3 regions of the Rhizobium sp. BK619 genome follow, and region 2 is predicted to be linked to each of the others. Evidence: riboswitches for the same ligand, from Rfam matches in the RefSeq annotation. Region 2 holds a riboswitch; each other region holds the start of a gene.
The links. Region 2 has a riboswitch for cobalamin ahead of bluB (5,6-dimethylbenzimidazole synthase). Riboswitches for the same ligand answer to the same signal wherever they lie in the genome.
Positions count from the first base shown of each region.

Region 1: it holds a riboswitch for cobalamin, as region 2 does, so the genes downstream of both, FHX14_RS24545 (ABC transporter substrate-binding protein) here and bluB (5,6-dimethylbenzimidazole synthase) in region 2, are expected to answer to the same signal.
Region 3: it holds a riboswitch for cobalamin, as region 2 does, so the genes downstream of both, FHX14_RS14455 (CbtB-domain containing protein) here and bluB (5,6-dimethylbenzimidazole synthase) in region 2, are expected to answer to the same signal.

Region 1 covers NZ_JACIBH010000013.1:177,415-183,775, forward strand. Annotated here, with positions in the region: gene FHX14_RS24535 (2'-5' RNA ligase family protein) at 1-82, opposite strand, end outside; gene blh (bifunctional sulfur transferase/dioxygenase Blh) at 582-1,862, shown strand; cobalamin riboswitch at 2,333-2,588, shown strand; gene FHX14_RS24545 (ABC transporter substrate-binding protein) at 2,761-3,777, shown strand; gene FHX14_RS24550 (iron ABC transporter permease) at 3,774-4,814, shown strand; gene FHX14_RS24555 (ABC transporter ATP-binding protein) at 4,811-5,575, shown strand; gene FHX14_RS24560 (hypothetical protein) at 5,692-6,255, shown strand; gene FHX14_RS24565 (HIT family protein) at 6,278-6,361, opposite strand, start outside.
Region 2 covers NZ_JACIBH010000005.1:210,424-216,784, forward strand. Annotated here, with positions in the region: gene FHX14_RS11315 (ribonuclease H) at 1-426, opposite strand, end outside; gene FHX14_RS11320 (DUF2865 domain-containing protein) at 580-1,671, shown strand; gene bluB (5,6-dimethylbenzimidazole synthase) at 1,693-2,382, opposite strand; cobalamin riboswitch at 2,424-2,610, opposite strand; gene FHX14_RS11330 (DHA2 family efflux MFS transporter permease subunit) at 2,782-4,188, shown strand; gene FHX14_RS11335 (HAMP domain-containing methyl-accepting chemotaxis protein) at 4,387-6,261, shown strand; gene FHX14_RS11340 (hypothetical protein) at 6,323-6,361, shown strand, end outside.
Region 3 covers NZ_JACIBH010000007.1:26,342-32,702, forward strand. Annotated here, with positions in the region: gene FHX14_RS14435 (sensor histidine kinase) at 1-1,735, opposite strand, end outside; gene FHX14_RS14440 (sulfite oxidase-like oxidoreductase) at 1,847-2,509, shown strand; gene FHX14_RS14445 (hypothetical protein) at 2,494-3,123, opposite strand; gene FHX14_RS14450 (CbtA family protein) at 3,174-3,920, opposite strand; gene FHX14_RS14455 (CbtB-domain containing protein) at 3,934-4,143, opposite strand; adenosylcobalamin (AdoCbl) riboswitch at 4,156-4,298, opposite strand; gene FHX14_RS14460 (histidine phosphatase family protein) at 4,354-4,908, shown strand; gene FHX14_RS14465 (bifunctional diguanylate cyclase/phosphodiesterase) at 5,318-6,361, shown strand, end outside.

The DNA.
Region 1 (6,361 bases), on a different contig from region 2:
CGAATGCCGCTGCTTGATCCCAGAGTTTGAAAACCGGCGATGCGGTCTCGTTCAGACATTTGAGGCTGATCCCGTAAGGCATTTGCGAGCGTTATCCAGTCCATCGCGCCTGGACCTTAGGCCGATATCGTTGCCGATGTCGAGCGGCCAGGAAGGAGCATGGCGGCGGCCGGCATTGCTGAATATCGGGCTGGCGCAAGGGATAATGGTGCTCCTCCTTGCAACGCGGGCTCAAGGCCCAACCAACCGTTCGAGCGAAGACATGGCGACGGAATGCTCGCTGAGGTGCGAGTTAAAAACCCAGGGATGACACGCATCCCCGCCGCACAGCCGCATTATACAGCAACGGCAACGTATAAGGATGAGGCTCTTTTGGACGTTGGCGTCTGTCGACCCGATGCCTGATCCCCTCATGCTCTATTCCCGCGCCATCGCCTGCCAGGCGGCAGGCGGGCTGGCGAAGGCACGGTTGCAGGCGCGGGGAGCGGCGCCAAGCGACTATTCTTGCGCTCGGCAATATACTTGTGAGATTGTACCGATATACATGCGATACTGCCGATGCAGGCAGCGCGGGGGCTTCGATGACATCCGTAAGGGTCAATGAGCTGATATCGGTGGCGGGGCAGCCCGATGCCGCCGGTTTTGCTGCTTTTGCGGCAGACGGTTTTGCGGGCGTCATCAATGCCCGGCCGGATGGCGAGGAGCCGGGGCAGCCGGGCGATGCGGCGGAAAAGGCTTCCGCCGCCGCCGCGGGGCTCGCCTACAGCTTCGTGCCGGTGAAAGGGCCCGAGATTACCGAGGCCGATATCCGCGCCTTCCAGAGGGCGATGATGCAAGCGAAGGGGCCGGTCGTCGCTCATTGCAAGAGCGGCACACGGGCACTGACGCTCTATACGCTGGGAGAGGTGCTCGACGGGCGGATGCAGTCCGGGGACGTCGAGGCCTTCGGTCAAAACCTCGGCTTCGATCTTGCCGGCGCACGCCGCTGGCTGGAAAAGCGGGCAGGGCAGGCGGCTGTCGTGAAGGCCTTCTTCGAACCCCGCACCTGCAGTGTGCAATATGTCGTTTCGGACCCGGTAACGAAACGCTGCGCCATCATTGATCCGGTGCTCGATTTCGACGAGATGTCGGGTGCGACGGGAACGACCAATGCCGACGCCATCCTCGCGCATATCGACAGCGAAGGGTTGACGGTCGAGTGGATCCTCGACACGCATCCACATGCCGATCATTTCTCCGCCGCGCACTACCTCAAAGGAAAGACCGGCGCGCCGACGGCGATCGGCGCCCATGTCACCGAGGTCCAGCTGCTCTGGAAGGAGATCTACAACTGGCCGGCACTCGAAACCGACGGCTCGCAATGGGACCGGCTGTTTGCCGAGGGCGACACTTTCGAGATCGGCGGGCTTAAAGCCCGTGTGATGTTCTCGCCCGGCCATACGCTTGCCTCGGTAACCTATGTGATCGGTGACGCCGCCTTCGTGCACGACACCGTATTTACGCCGGATTCCGGCACGGCGCGCACGGATTTTCCCGGCGGCAGCGCCAGCGCCCTCTGGCACTCGATCCAGGCCATCCTGTCGCTGCCCGAGGAGACCCGGCTCTTTTCCGGCCACGACTATCAGCCTGGCGGTCGCCATCCCCGCTGGGAAAGCACGGTGACCGCCCAGAAGGGCGCCAATCCGCATATATCGGGCATCGATGAGGCCGGCTTTGTGGCGCTGCGCCAGGCGCGAGACCGTACGCTGCCGAAACCGAAGCTGATGCTGCACGCGCTGCAGGTGAATATTCGGGGAGGCAGATTGCCGGAGCCGGAGGGAAATGGGCGGCGGTATCTGAAGATCCCGCTGGATGCGTTGTAGGAACGCAGGGAGCAGCGCTGCGGCACGTGCTTCGAGGCTTCGCCCTCCCGGGCTGCGCACCTCAGCATGAGGGACGTTGGCGGATGCCGCGCCCTCATGGCCAGCTTTGAGGGATGCAGCGGCGGCGCCCAAGAGAGCCTCATCCTGAGGTGTGTAGGCCATTGGCCGAAGCCTCGAAGGACGAGGCGGGTGCTCCATTTGCAGAGCTGGATGCGTCTGTAGCAAGGAGCAGCGTTGCGGCGTGCTTCGAGGCTTCGCCCTCTCGGGCTGCGCACCTCAGCATGAGGGACGTTGGCGGATGCCGCGCCCCGGAACGGGAGAAAGCGGCGCCAACGCTGAAGAGAGCCTTATCCTGAGGAGGCGAGGATGCTGGCATCACGCCGGCCACCAGCCCTCCCACGTTCCATCTCCATTTTTCACCCACCCAAACTCAATCCTCCGCAATAATCATTGACGTCGCGCGGGCCGGCAACGTAACTGGGGGCGACGGTTCCCTGAAGATGACTCCAAGGGGATTAATAGGGAACACGGTGAGGACGACCCAGTAGGGACCGAGACCGTGGCTGCCCCCGCAACTGTATGCGGATTGTCGATCATCTCAGAAGTGGCCAGCGACTGGCCATCTCTGAAGGGCTGATAGCCTCGCCACTGCGATATATCGCGGGAAGGCGGATGAAAGACGGATATCCGCAAGCCAGGAGACCTGCCGTCAATCACGATCCAATCAACCGGGCGGGGATGCCCGGATAAGGAACAGACATGATTGACCTTCTGAACCTTCGCCGAATTCCGGCATGCATCCGTCTCGATTGGGCCTCCTGCGGCTAGCGCGCGCGTCAGCGTGTCTTCGGCCGCGCGTGCGGCATAACCGTGCTTTTTCCCTTCAATCGAGGTTTCCATGCGCCAGATTCTCGCAACCATGACATTTGCCTTCGGGCTGATCGGCCTTGCGGCACCGAGCCTTGCCGCCACCCATTATCCTTTGACCATCACCAATTGCGGTGAGCAGGTGACTTTCCAGAAAGCGCCGTCGAAGATCGTTTCGATCGGCCAGGGCATGACCGAAATTCTTTTCTCGCTCGGCCTTGCCGACAAGATCGCCGGCACGGCCGTCTGGGTCGGTCCCGTCCTGCCGCAATATGCCGGGGCCAACAGCAAGATAAAGCGTCTCGCCGACAATGATCCGAGCTTCGAATCCGTCGTCGGACAGGAGCCCGACCTGGTGGCGGCCGAGTTCGAATGGCATGTCGGCGCACAGGGCTCCGTCGGCAAGCGGGAGCAGTTCCAGGATCTCGGGATCAATACCTATCTCGCGCCGGCCGATTGCGTCGCCAAGGTCAACACCGATGGCGGCGACGGTGTGCGCAAGGAGCTGTTCACGATGGAGCTGGTCTACCGTGAGATCGCCGAGCTCTCGGAGATCTTCGACGTGAAGGAGCGCGGCGATGCGCTGATTTCCAAGTTGAAGAAGCGCGAGGCGGATGCCGTCGCATCGATATCCGGCGCATCGGGCAAGAACCTGCCTATCGTCTTCTGGTTCTCCAGCAAGGAAGTCAACGGCGATGCCTTCATCGCCGGCAAGAACAGCGCGCCTGCCTATATCCTGAAGGCGATCGGCGCCAGGAATGTCGTCACGACCGAAGAGGAATGGCCGCTGGTCGGCTGGGAAACCATCGCCCAGGCGAACCCGGCCGTCATCGTGCTCGCCACCATGGACCGGCGCCGCTACGCCGCCGACGATCCGAAGGTCAAGATCGATTTTCTCGAGAACGACCCCGTGACCAAGGAACTCGATGCCGTCAGGAACAAGCACTTCGTGATGATGGACGCGCAATCGATGAACCCGACGATCCGCACGATCGACGGCATCGAGACCTTGGCGAACGGCATCAAATCCTTCGGCCTGTCGCAGTGAAGGCAGTGTCGGTCAGGCAACAAGGATGGTGGGCGCTTGCCGCGCTCACCATTTCAGCCCTTCTCCTTCTCGGACTGATGATCAGCCTTGCCGTTTCGATCGGCGAGATCGCGATCCCGCTGGCGACGACGGCGGAGGCGGTCTCCAACCGGCTGTTCGGCACGCAGTTCGAGCTCAGCCGCATCCACCAGGGCATCGTCTGGGATTATCGCTTGAGCCGGGCGCTGGTTGCAGCCAGCGCCGGCGCGTCGCTCTCGCTCTGCGGCGCCGTGCTGCAGGCGCTGCTGCGCAATCCACTGGCCGAACCCTATGTACTCGGCATCTCCGCCGGCGCCTCGACCGGAGCCGTCTGCGTGATGATCCTCGGCCTCGGCTACGGTGTTTTCGGCCTGTCCGGCGGCGCCTTTATCGGCGCGGTCATCGCCTTTCTGCTGGTCGGCTTCCTGGCGACGGGTGTGGGGGGAACCGGCGAGCGCATCATCCTGTGCGGCGTCGCCGGCTCGCAGCTCTTCAATGCGCTGACCTCCTACATCGTGACGACATCGGCGAATGCCGAGCAGGCGCGCGGCATCCTGTTCTGGCTTCTGGGGTCGCTCAGCGGTGTGCGCTGGCCGGATGTCTATCTCTCGGTGCCGATCGCGCTCACAGGTTTCGTCATCTGCATGGCCCATGTCAGGGCGCTCGACGCCTTCGCCTTCGGCACGGATGCAGCCGCCTCGCTCGGCATTGCCGTGCGCCGCGTCCAGATCCTGCTGTTCGGCCTGACGGCGGCGATGACGGCAAGCGTCGTCAGCGTGGTGGGCTCGATCGGCTTCGTCGGCCTGGTCATTCCGCATGCCGCCCGCTTCCTCGTCGGGCCGGGCCATCGGCGGCTGCTGCCGGCAACGGCGCTCGGCGGCGCGATCTACATGGTCGGCGCCGATATCGTCTCGCGCATCATCATCCCGCAGCAGGTCTTGCCGATCGGCGTCGTCACGGCGCTCTTCGGCGCACCGGCCTTCGCCGTCATCCTCTATCGCGTGCGGAGGAGCGCATGAGCATTACCATCGACGCGGTGAGTTTCGCCGCCGGCGATACGGTCATCGTCAACGGCGTCAGCCTGACGGTGACAAAGGGCAAGGTTCTCGGTCTGCTCGGGCCGAATGGGTCCGGCAAATCGAGCCTGCTGAGGCTGATCTGCCGGCTGCGCAAGGTCCGCAGCGGCGTCATCCGGCTGGGCGACGACGATATCGCTTCGCTGTCGCGCGCAGCCCTTGCCCGACGCATCGCTTTCGTCGAGCAGCAGTCGACGACCGATACGCAGCTGACCGTGCGCGACGTGGTGCGGCTCGGCCGCACGCCGCATCGCGGGTTGCTTGCGCCCTTCGGCGCGGAGGACGATGCCGCCGTCGAGGAAGCGCTGGTGCGAGTCGACATGCAGGCGAGGGCGGGCCAGCTCTGGCAGACGCTGTCGGGCGGCGAGCGCCAGCGTGTCCATATTGCGCGATCGCTGGCGCAGACGCCGAGCGAGCTGCTGCTCGACGAGCCGACCAACCATCTCGATATCCAGCACCAGCTCGACATTCTCCAACTGATCTCGAAGCTCGGCATCACCTGCATCGTCGCGCTGCACGATCTCAACCTGGCGGCGATGTTCTGCGACAGCCTGGCGGTGCTTCAGAAAGGCGAGGTCGTCGCCTCGGGCGCGCCGGAGCAGGTGCTGACGGAGGAGATGATCGGCCGGGTGTTCGGGGTACGCGCCCATGTCCAGAAATCGGCCGTGCATGGCCGGCATCATATCCAATACGTGATGGATTGAGGAACGGCCGGGACTGTCGATCTCAAGGAGGAGATATGACCTCACTGGCCTTTTTCATGGACTGGCGTATGATTTCTCGGGGCGTATGCGCCGCCCCGGTCGAACGGAGTTTCGAGATGCTCGAACGAAATCAGTTTCCCCTGCGCCCCGTCATCCCCGGCTTCGCCGTCGCCTGGGTCGTCATCATTTCAGGTACAAGTGTCGCTCTCAGCCTGGTTTTTGCCTGCGTCACGCCCTTCGTGGCCCTGGCGGCGGTATCGGCGGTCATTCTTCCCCGGCGCATGGCGCTGACGGCGGTTCTGCTGGCCTGGCTCGCCAACCAGATGGTCGGCTATCTCGTGCTCGGCTATCCCCAGACTTGGGACAGCTATGCCTGGGGTCTGGCGATCGGTATTGCGGCATTCGCATCCCTGGCCGCAGCGCTCGGCGTGCTTCGCCTTGCCGCCGGCCTCAGCGTCGCCGCGGCTGGCGCCTTCATGGCCGGCTTCGTTGCCTATGAAGGCGTGCTCTTTGCCGCGACGGCCGTGCTTCCGTCAGGCGAGGGAGCGTTTTCGGCGTCTGTGGTGGCGAATGTCCTGCTGATCAATTCTCTGGCCGCGATCGGCCTTATCTGCCTTCATGCCGGCGCGGCGGCCGGCCGTGCGCTTGTTGCAAGTCAGCCGGGACCGGCGTTGCCTTAGGCGGTTGACTCGATGCACGAAATCAAGGCGCCGGAAACCGCATTACCTCCCGCAGTAACGCAATGACCTCTAAGACCGATGGCCCTTGGGCCGGTGGCGGCACTGC
Region 2 (6,361 bases):
TCGGGACAGCTGAAGATCGACGGCTTTCCAGAGGTCCGCATTGTCGATCGTTCGCCTTCGTCCATTCCCGTTCGGACTGCTCTTCTTCCAGCCGTTATTCTTCCAGATATGTCGCCGGCTGTTGCAGCCTTTGACGGCATAGATGGAATCGGACCAGATGATCGCGGCTTCGCCCGCTGTTTGGCTATTGATCCACATGGCTGCCCTGAGAACAGCGGTCAATTCCATGGAATTATTGCTGGAGTCTTCAGCGCCACCGAGGCCGGAGGCGATCTCCACCGCATCGCGATAAGCGACAAACGACCAGCCTCCATGCCCGGAACCGGGCTCATAACAACCGTCCGCGAAGACGTGCAGCCCCTGCTGGGATTCCGCTACGCCTGATGCCGGTGCGGATGATCTGATCTCGTCGCGAATGCCTGTCATTTTCACCGGGTCTCGGGCGATTGCTGGATAAGATCGCGTAAATACGCTAGGATTTTCTTTGAGCTTATTAAGAGAAATAGATTAAGAGGAAACGCGCGGCGAGGTGACGTCGCATTCGCCCCACCGACCGTTTGCTCATTCCGGGACGACGCCGTGAAACGCCGAAACCTGTCTCTTGCCCTCCTCCTCGCCTTCGCAGCGCCCGCCGCTGCGCAGACCAGCGCGATCTGCGAGGATTTGCGCGGCCGTCTCGCCGACCTGCCGCGATCGATCGGCAATAGCAACGGCCCGGAAGCCCGGCAATATTCCAGCGCCATGGCCGAGCAGAACCTCGAGCTGCGCAAGGTTCGCAACGACCTGCGCAGTTACGGCTGCACCTCAGGCAGCATGGTGGTGATCGGCGGCGAAAATGCCGATTATTGCGCCGAGCTCTCGCAAGCCGAAACCCGGATGATCGACAATATCGGCTATCTCCAGGACCGCCGTAACGAGCTGGCCGGCCGGAACGGCGGCGATGACGCCCGCCGCGAACTGATGGCCGCGCTCGACCAGAACGGCTGCAACAGCGAAAATTTCTACGCACCCTCCGAGCGCAGCGCCAACGACCCCGCCCCGAGCATCGAGGAACAGGCGATGCGCTCCGATACCTTCATACCGCTCGGCGGCGGCCAGGAGGCCGATCCGCGTTACGGTCTGCCGCGGGCCGACATGCTCTCGCCGGTCAGCACCATCTGCGTGCGCAGCTGCGACGGCGGCTTCTTCCCGATCAGCTCGAACGCCACGTCGGTCGATTTCGGCCGCGATGCGCAGACTTGCGCCAAGATGTGCCCCGGCATCGAGACCCAGCTATTCTATCGCGACGTGACGAGCACGGAAGCCTCGAACATGATCTCGGTCGCAACCGGCACGCCCTACAGCGCCATGAAGAACGCCTTCGCCTACAAAAGCCGCGCGCCCGGCGAGAAAAACGCCTGCGCCTGCAATCTCACCGCCTATTACGACGAGATGCGCGGCAAGCAGGCGGTAAGCCAGCCGCCGCAGCAGGGATCGATCACCACCATCCGCACCAATCCGCCGGTGAAGGATACAGCCGCCGCCGCCGCGCCACAGCCATCGATTCCGGAGCGTCCCTACGACCCCACGCAGAACAAGGTCCGCCAGGTCGGCCCGCAATTCCTCGCCGGCGACCAGGGCTCGATCGACCTTGCCAATCCTGCCGCACCTGGCCCCCAACCGCAGCAGTAGCAGCCACAGCAGCAGTGATCGCTACCTCTCGCTCCTTCCCCAGCCATCGTGGAAGACGAGTTCCTCGAGCGGCAGCCGCTGCCGCCAGCCTTTGACCGAGAGTTCCGGCTGGTCATAGAGCCGGTCGACGAAACCGGCGCAGAGCCAGGCAACCACCTCGATATGCTCGGGGATGCCGAGAATGGTCTTCAAGTCGGCTTCGTGAAAGATGCTCACCCAGCCAATGCCGACCCCTTCGGCGCGGGCCGCCAGCCAGAGATTCTGAATGGCGCAGACTGTGGAATAGCTGTCCATCCGCGGATTGTGCGTGCGCCCCAGCACCACGCTGCCGCCGCGGGTAGGATCGCAGGTCACGCAGATGCCGAGCGGCGCCTCCACGATGCCTTCGAGCTTGAGAGACCGATAGGCCTGCCGCCGCTCGCCCTCAAACATCAATGCCGCTTCCTCATTGGCCTTGGCAAAGGCATCCCGGATTCGGGCTCGCACCGTTTGACTTTTCACCAGGATGAAATTCCACGGCTGCATGAAGCCGACGGAGGGTGCGTGATGGGCGGCCGTCAGCAGCCGTTCCACCACGTCGTCGGGCAAGGGCTCGGGCAGGAACTGGCTGCGAACGTCGCGCCGCGTCATGATCGCATGATAAACGGCCTCGCGTTCGGCCGAGGAAAAACCGGACGCCGCAGACAGGGCATCCTCATCAAAGGGTCGCATCGTCAAATCCCCAACAACGCAACCGCCCGCCGTCCGCGCGGGTTGGGTCTATCTTGCCAGGCCGGTCTTCTGACTTGGCGTCACCCGTCTGCCGCAGCCTTCCCGGCGGAAGCCAGTGGCATGATGAGCGGCATACGTCGGCCTTACAGCGTTGGGCACGTTCCGGTCTTGCACCGGATTCCCGATTCTCCCGCTTGAAAAGCGGGCACCTGACGGCGCATCTATTTCAGCAAACCCGCCCTGCCGCAAGCGGCCTCATGCCGCATTCTCCCGTATGTGACATCGATCGCGTGGACAGCCGCGCATCGCTGCCGTAGAAACGAACCGATCCCAACCGACGCCCGTTGCGCCGCAATATTCCTCTTTGCACCCCGGTTGCCCGTGCCCCGCCTGACACCCATGATCCTTGCGGTCGCCCTGTTCATGGAACAGATGGATTCGACCGTCATCGCCACCAGCCTGCCGGCGATCGCCGCCGATATCGGCACCTCGCCGATCGCGCTGAAGCTTGCCATCACCAGCTATCTGGTGGCGCTGGCGATCTTCATTCCGATCAGCGGCTGGATGTCGGATCGTTTCGGCGCACGCAACATCTTCCGCATGGCGATCTTCGTCTTCATGATCGGCTCGGTCGCCTGCGCCTTTTCCAATTCGATCGCGGCCTTCGTCGTCGCGCGCCTGATCCAGGGCGCCGGCGGCTCGATGATGACGCCGGTCAGCCGCCTGCTGCTGGTTCGGGGAACGCCGCGCCACGAACTCGTCGATGCCATGGCCTGGCTCACCATTCCCGCGCTGATCGGCCCGATCATGGGGCCGCCGATCGGTGGTTTCCTCACCACCTATCTCAGCTGGCACTGGATCTTCTGGATCAATGTCCCGATCGGCGTGCTCGGCATCATCCTCGTCACGCGTTTCCTGCCGACGGTCGAACCGCGCAGTCCGCGGCCGATGGATTTTCCGGGCTTCTTCCTTTGCGGCATCGGCTTTTCCGGCTTCGTCTTCGGCCTTTCGGTGATCAGCCTGCCGGCCGTACCCGTCATCTACGGCTATGTCACGGTGGCCGTCGGCATCCTTGCCGGCCTCCTCTATCTCCTGCATGCCCGCCGCGCGCCTTATCCGCTGCTCGATCCCAAAATGTTCCGCTACCCGATGTTCCGGGCGGCGATCCTCGGCGCCTCGAATTTTCGCATGGGGCTCGGCGCCCTGCCCTTCCTGATGCCGCTGATGCTGCAGCTCGGCTTCGGCCTGACGCCGCTGCAATCGGGCTCAGTCACCTTCGTCAGCGCGCTCGGCTCCATGGGGTCGAAATTTGCCGCCTCGCGCACCTTCAATGCCTTCGGCTTCCGTACCGTCATATCGATCACCACCTTGCTGGCGGCAATCTGCCTCGGCCTCAACGGCTTCTTCACCGCTGAAACGCCGCTGCCGCTGATCATGGCCTGCCTGCTGATCGGCGGCCTTTTCCGCTCCATGGCCTTTTCGGGCGTCAACGCCATGGCCTTCGGCGATGTCGATGATGCCGACAGCAGCCAGGCGACCGCGATCAACGCCGTTGCCCAGCGTATCTCCATGGCGATGGGCGTGGCGATCGCCGGCGGCATCCTCGAAATTTCGAGCAGTCTTCATGGCGGCAGGCTGCTGGTTGCGGATTTCCACATCGCCTTTTTCAGCGTCTCGGCGATTTCGGCTCTGGCCTGCATCACCTTCCTGCGCCTGCCGCGCGATGCCGGCGCCGAATTGACGACGCGCCGCCGCAAGCACCACCAGCCCGAGCCTGAAGAGGCGATCGCGGAAAACAGCCCTTAATCGGACAGGTCGCCGCTCCGGTATCCCATTCTACTTTATGATTTATTCACACATCAAAGACACACTGCGTCTGCGCGTTTTGGGTCGCTATCAGGACATGGGCATGAGCGCTCGTGATGTGACCGCCGGCGTGGATGCCCGTGTTGATACGCCGGTCGGGAACAGATCCGACTGAGCCGCAATTCCAGGCCCCGCGGAATGTTCCAATTTTTGAAGACGATGCCTCTGACAGCCAAGCTGGCGGCGATTATCGTGACCGTCAACCTTTGCGGCATCTCCGCCTTTGCCACCTACACCTGGATGTACGAAACCAAGGCGTTGATCGATGGCGCCAAGGCCAACTGGTCCAAAGATGCGGAGCAGTTTGCGTCTCTGGCCGCCGGCGGCGTGAAATGGGGCAAGGCGAATGCTGTGCGCGAGGCCTATTCGCTCTATCGCGACGACCCCTCGCTTGATCTTGTGCAGTTTGCCGCCTTCAACGCCGAACCTGCTGCCGTCGATACGTGGACACGCGACGGCATCAGCGGTTTGCCGGCACCCGCCGATCTGGCAAAGAGCCTCAGCGCCAAGCCCGAGAAAACGACGATCGATGACAGCGGAATATCTGCTGGCGTCGTCACGATCATTGCGCCGCTTCCGCTGGATAAATCGGGCAAGGCGACCGGTTACGTCGTCACTAACTGGTCGGTCGAAAAAATCGCTGCCGAAGTCAAGCAGAAGGTCCTGATTTCGCTGCTGACGCAGTTCGTCATCACCGCCCTCGCCGTTGTCGCCTTCCTTCTCGCCATGCGCAGCCTCGTCGGCCGCCCCCTCCGGGTACTCAGCGAACGGATCAGCGCGCTACAGAAGGGCGATCTGGCCTCTCCCGTCACCTATAGGGAAAATGGCGACGAGATCGGTTTTCTCGCACGTGCCTTGGAAGTTTTCCGCAACGAGGCGATTGCCAAGGTCGAAAGAGAGCAGGCCGCGGCCGAGCAGAGCGCCTCATTCGACGCTGAACGGGCGCGCAACGCATCCTTGACGGAGGAAGCCAGCAACGCTCAGCGGCTGGTCATGATAGCGCTCGCAAATGAATTGGAAAAGCTCGCCGCCGGCGACTTCTCGATCCACCTCGCCGATCTCGGCCCCGAATTCGATAAACTGCGGCAGGATTTCAACCGCATGGTTGAAGCGGTCGCAGCAGCGCTGACCGAGATCAAGACCGCTTCCGTCGCCGTTGAAGGCGGGTCAAGCGAGCTGGCCTCCTCCGCCGATCAGCTCGCCAAGCGGACCGAGCAACAGGCAGCAGCCTTGGAACAGACCGCCGCCGCACTGGACGAGGTGACCACCACGGTGAGAACGTCGTCGCAACGGGCCGAGAGTGCCGGGAAGCTGGTCGAAGAAACAAAGCGCAGCGCCCATGTCTCGGCGACTGTCGTTCGTGATGCGATCGGAGCGATGGACCGGATCCAGACCTCGTCGAGCCAGATCGGCCGGATCATCGGCGTCATCGATGAAATCGCCTTCCAGACGAACCTGCTGGCGCTGAACGCCGGCGTCGAGGCGGCGCGCGCCGGCGAAGCCGGCAAAGGGTTTGCGGTCGTCGCGCAGGAAGTGCGCGAACTCGCCCAACGGTCCGCCAATGCGGCAAAGGAAATCAAGAACCTGATCAGCGTCTCCGGCCAGGAAGTGGCAGCCGGCGTCGGGCTTGTGAACGAAACCGGCGATGCCCTCTTGAAGATCGAGGAGCAGATTAACCGCATCAGCGACAGCATTGCTTCGATCGTCCAGTCCTATCGCGAACAGGCGACCGGCCTGCAGGAAATCAATGGCGCCATCAATCAGATGGATCAGGCCACACAGCAGAACGCGGCCATGGTCGAAGAGACCAACGCGGCATGCCAGGAGCTGCGCACACAGGGACGCCTTCTGCAGGATTCGGCCGGCAGGTTCACTGTCGCAGCCTCCGCCGCCAGCCAGCCCAAAGCTACTCAACCCGTTCGTCAATCCCGCCCGGAACAGAGAGTCTTTTCGCAGCGCCATGCGGGCAACACCGCCGTCGCCGCTTCTCCCGATGCCTGGGAAGAGTTCTGACGCCAACTTCACTCGATAAGCTTTCAATCCTCAACACCCCAAAATCGGGAAGGGAACAGTTATGAAGAAAGTCGTGACCGCATTTCTTTTGGCCTGCACC
Region 3 (6,361 bases), on a different contig from region 2:
CGAGCCCCTTGCCCACACCCTTGGTCGTGAAGAAGGGATCGAAGATACGCTCGGCAATCGCCGCCGGCACGCCCGGCCCATGGTCCCGCACTGTCAGCACCACCTTGCCCGCCTCCTCGAAGGCCGAAACCTCGATCCGTCTGTCCTCCAACCCTTCCGCCGCGTCGGCCGCATTGGAAATCACATTCACCAGCACCTGCTGCAGACGCACCGAACCCGCACGCACCACTGGCGGCCGGGTTCCCAGATCAAGCCGGAGCTCGGCATCGGCCGCCTTCAGCCGCCAGGCGATGATCTCGAGCGTGTCATGCATCGCTTCATCGAGAGAAACAGAGCCGAGCTTCTCATTCGGTTTGCGGGCGAAATTGCGCAGGTGCCGGCTGATCGCGGCCATGCGGTCGATCAGCCCGCCGATCCGCCGGATATTGTCCCGCGCCTCCTCCGTCCGGCCGCGATCGATAAGAACGGAGGCGCTGTCCGTATAGGTCTTGGCGGCGGCGAGCGGCTGATTGAACTCATGCGAAAGAGCAGCCGACATCTGCCCGAGGCCGGCAAGCTTGCCGGCCTGAATGAGATCGGCCTGAGTCTGACGGAGCTGCTGCTCGGTCAGGCGACGTTCTGATATTTCCTCTTCGATCCGGCTGTTGACACGGGCAAGATCGGCCGTGCGCTCTTCGACACGCCGCTCCAGCTCGTTTCGGGCCTCCGTTTGCAGCTGCATGCGCTCAGTAAGCCGCGCCCGTCGCTGGCGCAGAACCGCGACCGCGAGCCCGGCAATGCAGAGGATAAGAAAGACTGCCGCCAGCGCGGTGCGCGCCTGGGTGCGGATGGAACTGGTCTCCATCAGCACGTTCACCGTCCAGTCCTCGGCCGGCATGTAGTGCGAAAGTACCAGATATTCGCTCGAGCCCCGCTCGCCGGCGAGCGTCATCAGTTCATGCGGCTCGAAGCGCTGGCGCGTCACCGGCAACTCTGTCAGCCTGGCATTGGCATAGCGCCGCGATGCTTCCGTGCGTGCGATGCGGTCGGCCGTCAGCGGCAGGATTGCGCCGTAAAGCCATTCCGGGCTGCCGGACATGAAGATGATGCCTTCCGGATCGGAGACGAAGATCTTGTATTCGCCGCCGCCCCAGGAGGATTCGATCATGTCGATATCGACCTTGAAGACGATGACGCCGCGAATATCCGCGCCGGTCCGGATCGGCGCAGCGAAATAATAGCCGCGCTTCAGCGAGGTGGTGCCGAGCGCGTAGAACCGCGCCTGGCGGCCTTCGATCGCATCCTGGAAATACGGCCGATAGCTGAAATTCTGTCCGACGAAGCTTCCCGGTCCGTCGTAATTGCTGGCCGCGATCGTCTCTCCATCCGGCTTGACCACATAAATATCGGAGGATTTCAGCAGCCCGTTGATCTCCTTGAGATAGAGATTGGCCGCATCGCGCAAGGCTGTGTCGTCGGGCGCGCTCACCAGTTCCTTGATGTCGTCGTGATCGGCAATCAGCGCCGGCAGCGCCTCGTAGCGGTTGAGATGGCCGCTGAGCGCCGAGACGGCAAGGCGCAGCGCCGTTCCCGCCTGCGCCGATGCCTCCCCCATATAGGCGCGCGTCGCGATCGCGCTTCCATAAGTGAAGAAGGCGAAGATGATCAGCGGCACCACCAACAACGCCGCTATCGCGTGATATCTCGAAGACAGGTCCGGCTCCTCCCTTTCCGCCTCCACTCCCCAGCGAGGCATACCCGACAGTCTCAAGTTTAGTGACGCCGAAAGGGATTTCCAAGAGCCTGCCGAAACTTGACACCCGGCAGGCCGAATGTCCTATTGCGGCATCGCAAGGAGGCTCCGCTCATGAGCGACGACAACACGCCCGCCGACAGCAAGCTTACCAGCTCCAAGCGGCGCTGGGCGGCTGAGGGCAAGTTCCTGACCGGCCGCATCGCCCGCCCTGAAACCGAGCGCCTGCCGCCCGGCCAGCACCTCGTCAAGAACTGGCCGGTGCTCGATCTTGGCCAGCAGCCCGCCATCTCCACCGATAGCTGGCGGCTCGATGTGGGCGGCCTCGTCGAAACGCCGCTCAGCCTCAGCTGGGCCGACTTCCAGGCGATCGAGCAGAGCACCAAGGTCAGCGATATCCACTGCGTCACCACCTGGTCGCGCTACGACAATAGATGGAAGGGTGTTTCGACCCGCGATCTGCTCGATCTCGCCATGCCGAAGCCGCAAGCCGGTTACGTCATGCTGACGAGTTATGACGGCTATACCACCAACCTGCCGCTTGCCGATTTCGCCGCCGAGGACGCAATCCTTGTGACATCCTGGGAAGGCCAACCGCTGACGCCGGATCACGGCGGCCCGATGCGACTCGTCGTGCCGCATCTTTATTTCTGGAAAAGCGCCAAGTGGCTGCGCCGCATCGAGCTGATGCCGGACGACGAAGCCGGCTTCTGGGAAAAGAACGGCTACCACATGTATGGCGATCCGTGGCGCGAGCAGCGCTATTCCGACGATTGAGCCGTCGGCCGCAGACCGTGGCGAAGTGCAAACACCACAAGCGCGAACAGAGCGGCAAGCCCCGTCAGCGACGCCATGCTGGCTAGATGAAACGGCACCTTATTCCAGCGTGGTTTGACGACATCGGCGGTGTTGAAGGCCTCGCCGCTGAACCGGCAGGTGATGAGCGCCAGGCTGCGCCGCACCATGTCGGCATCGACCGCGGAAATGATTTCATCAGCCGCAACGGCCTCCCCCGGCATCTCGCGCATCGAGAGCAAGACCGCCTTGGCCGCCGCCAGATAGGCATGGGCGCATTCGTTGAATGGGCTCTCCTCGTCGCCCACGCTGCCCGGCATCCGGCCCCAGAGACAGTAGGAATACTGGATTTCGGCATAGTTCAGAATGCGCCGGAACGGCTCGTTCGTATCGACCGCGCGGGACGCCAGGTCGATAATTCGGCCGCGATAGTCTGAAATCACCGCCATCTCTCCATGCGAGATTTCAGGGATATCGAGGCCGGCATGGCTGCCGCCGTCGCTGCGGCCATGCGCAAGGGCGTTTTCAGCAGGCAGGCAAAAGAAACCGGCGGCAAAAGCCGTCGACAGGAGTGTTATGGTTCTGCAGCTTTTCATAGTGGCCCGAAAACCTAAAGGCGCCGGCAAAACGGCGCCCCTCGATGCGTTCAGTGGAAGGCCCTCGCCGGCCGGCTCCGCTGCCCGTCCTTCACGGCAAGCCGCTTTTCCGCCAGCGCCCCGAAGGCAAGGCCAAGTGTTGCCCAGAGGATCGCATGCATGGCGAGCGTTGTCGTCCGAAAACGCCAGAGCACCATGGCCGAGAAGTTCTCCGGCACCTCGTTGATCGGCGGCAGCAGATAGAGCACGAGGCCGATGAAGACGAGATAGGCGATGCCGGCGATGATCGCGCCGTTCCAGAGGCCGAAACGCTGGGAGAGGCGGCGCGACAGAGCCACCGCGGCGATCAGGGCGGAGAGCGAAACGACGATCATCAGGAAGAACAGCTCAGTCCTGACGCCGATCGTATCGGCATTGCCGACCGCCGGCGGGTTGGCCGGATATTTGAAAGCGGGAACGAGCACGATCGCCACGAAGGCGGCAAGGGCGATGACCGCCGAGGTGCCGCGCACCGAAAGATTGCTGACGCGGCCATGCACGAAAGCGAAGGCGAGCGCGAAAAGACCGCCGACGGCAACGCTGTAGGCCATGACACCGGTGAAAAGGCCAAGACCGGCCTGTGTGGCCCGGCTGACGATTTCAGGTTCGGCAGCTTCGCCGGCCGCCTGGGCGCTCGCCTCCTCGAAGGCGATTGCCGCATCGACCAGCGGCTCGCCGAAGATATGGGCGAAAGCAAAAACCAGAATGCCAGCAATCAGCCCCGCGAGCATGCCGCGAAGTAGAAGATTTCCGACCATGTCAGTATCCCCCTTAGTGGCAGGGAAAGCCGAGGAGGTGGCGGGCGTCATGCACGAATTCGTGCACATACATGCCGTTGAACAGCGCGGTCGCGCCTTCCTCGGTGCCGACGAAATAGATGGCGATCAGCATCAGCAGGCCGCCGAACATCGCCCAGGGCAGGATTTCTCCTACTGGGATCGGTGCCGGTGCCGCGACGGGCGCGAAAGTGGTGTCAGACATGTATTCCTCCGGAATGACGCGTTCAGTCGAAAGAGTGCTTGTGCGGTAAGGTCTGACTTCCAGCGCGAAGAACCTTCGACACGCTGGTCACAGTGGCGCGACCGCGCCGGATTTCCACCGGCTTCCAAACCCGCAACAGCCCGGTTATATCTGCACGCCGAAGACACTGTCAACGATACTTCACCTGCCGGCCAAGGGCTGCCCTACTGTATGAACATGCGCCTTACCTGGATCTGCCATGGTGCAACGGCGGCGAGCCGCAAAGCCCTGTTTCCGATCGACGAACCGCTGGAAGCCAAGGCAACGGAGGAAGCCGGCAGGATGGTCGCCCTGCCCCGCGCCGATCGTATTGCCGTAAGCCCGGCTTTGCGTGCCCGCCAGACTGTCGACGCGCTCGGCCTTCAAGCTCGCATAGACCCTGCACTTGGCGATTGCGATCATGGCCGCTGGGCCGGCAAGTCGATCGCGGCGATCGAGGCCGAGGAGCCGGAGAACCTCATGGCCTGGATGACGAACCCGGAAACGGTCCCGCACGGCGGCGAGAGCCTTGTTGATCTTCGAACACGCGTCGCCAACTGGATGGACAATGAGACCGCCCTCGGCGGCCATGTGATCGCCGTCAGCCACGCCGCCGTCATCCGGACAGCGATCACGCATGCGCTCCAGGCGCCGCCCTCCTCCTTCTGGCTCGTCGACATCGAGCCGCTCGCCGTCATTCGCATGACCAGCAACGGACGGCGCTGGTCTCTGCGCTTCCCGCATTAGCGATCCCTCATCTTATCCAGCCTTACACAAGCAAATCGCGTCATCTCTATTGAACCCGGTTTCGCCGGGACTACTTCCTTGTCCCAAGGAGATGGAAGACATGACATATGATTGGAGTGGGGAGCGCACGCGTCGCCTGCGTTTAATGCGTGTCGCCACAATCACGGTTCTGGTCGGTCTCATCGTCAGCGTTCCGCTGTTGATGGTCACCGCCTGAAACACGAGAAAGGGCGAGCGATGCACCAGCACGCTCGCCTTCGTTCTTTCCCTTCCCCGCGTCACGAGAAGCGCGTCCGTCTCTCGACGGTGCAGCAACAGGCTGCTGTCCCCAAAAATTCGCCTTCTGGTTTCAACGAACATTTCAGACTTCCATGATAGTCCGGCATAGGGTGGAGATGGAGAAGGCCATATGCCGGTGTTTTTCCAGAGCAGGGCCGGAAGGCAATGCGTATCGATCGTCGGGCTTGGGATAACTCTCTGGCTCCTCGGCGCGCTTTTGCAGCTTGACGACAGCCTTGTCTTCTTCATGACCGGTTTCGGCGAATATGGTGCCGACAAACTCGTTCTGGCTCTCGGCATCGCCGGCGCCATGAGCTTCATCTATTCGGTGCTGCGCATTGCCGACCTGCGCAAGGAAACGGAACTGCGCGCCGCCGCCCAGGCGAAGGCCGATTGGACCGCAACTCACGACCATCTGACCAAGCTGCCGAACCGCTACGCCTTCGAACGCAAGATCCTGTCACGGCCGATCAAGGACGACGAGGACCAGATCGAGGAGTGGGACCAGAACGTCACGCTTTTCTCCGTCGATCTCGACGGCTTCAAGAAAGTCAACGATCTCGTCGGCCACAAGGGCGGCGATATTCTGCTCATCGAGGTTGCCAGAAGGATCTGCGCGCTCGGCAATGCCGATTGCGTCTATCGCTTCGGCGGCGACGAATTCATCATTGTGGCCTTTGCCCTGACGGCGCAGCGCGAGGAGCGTTTTGCCAAATTGTTGATCCAGGCGGTCACCCGGCCGATCCATATCGATGGTTTTGCCGTCGAAGTCGGCGCCAGCGTCGGCTACGACCGCTGGGCCGAGGGAACCGAACCGCTGGAGGATGCCGCTCATCGGGCCGACCTCGCCATGTACGAGGCGAAATCACGCGGCCCCAACCATTATTTGGTTTTCGAACCGGCTATGCAGGACAAGGTAGCGGAACGCGCTGCGCTGGAAACCAGGCTACGTGCCGCAATCTCCAACAAGGCGATCAAACCCTTTTATCAGCCGCTGATCGACCTGAAGACCGGTCAGCTCTGCGGCTTCGAGGCGCTGGCGCGCTGGATCGGCGAGGACGGCGTCAACATCCCGCCGCCGGTCTTCATCGATATCGCCGAGGAAACCGGGATGATCACGGCCTTGTTCGAGGATCTTCTCGCCCAGGCCTGCAGCGACGCACTCACCTGGCCG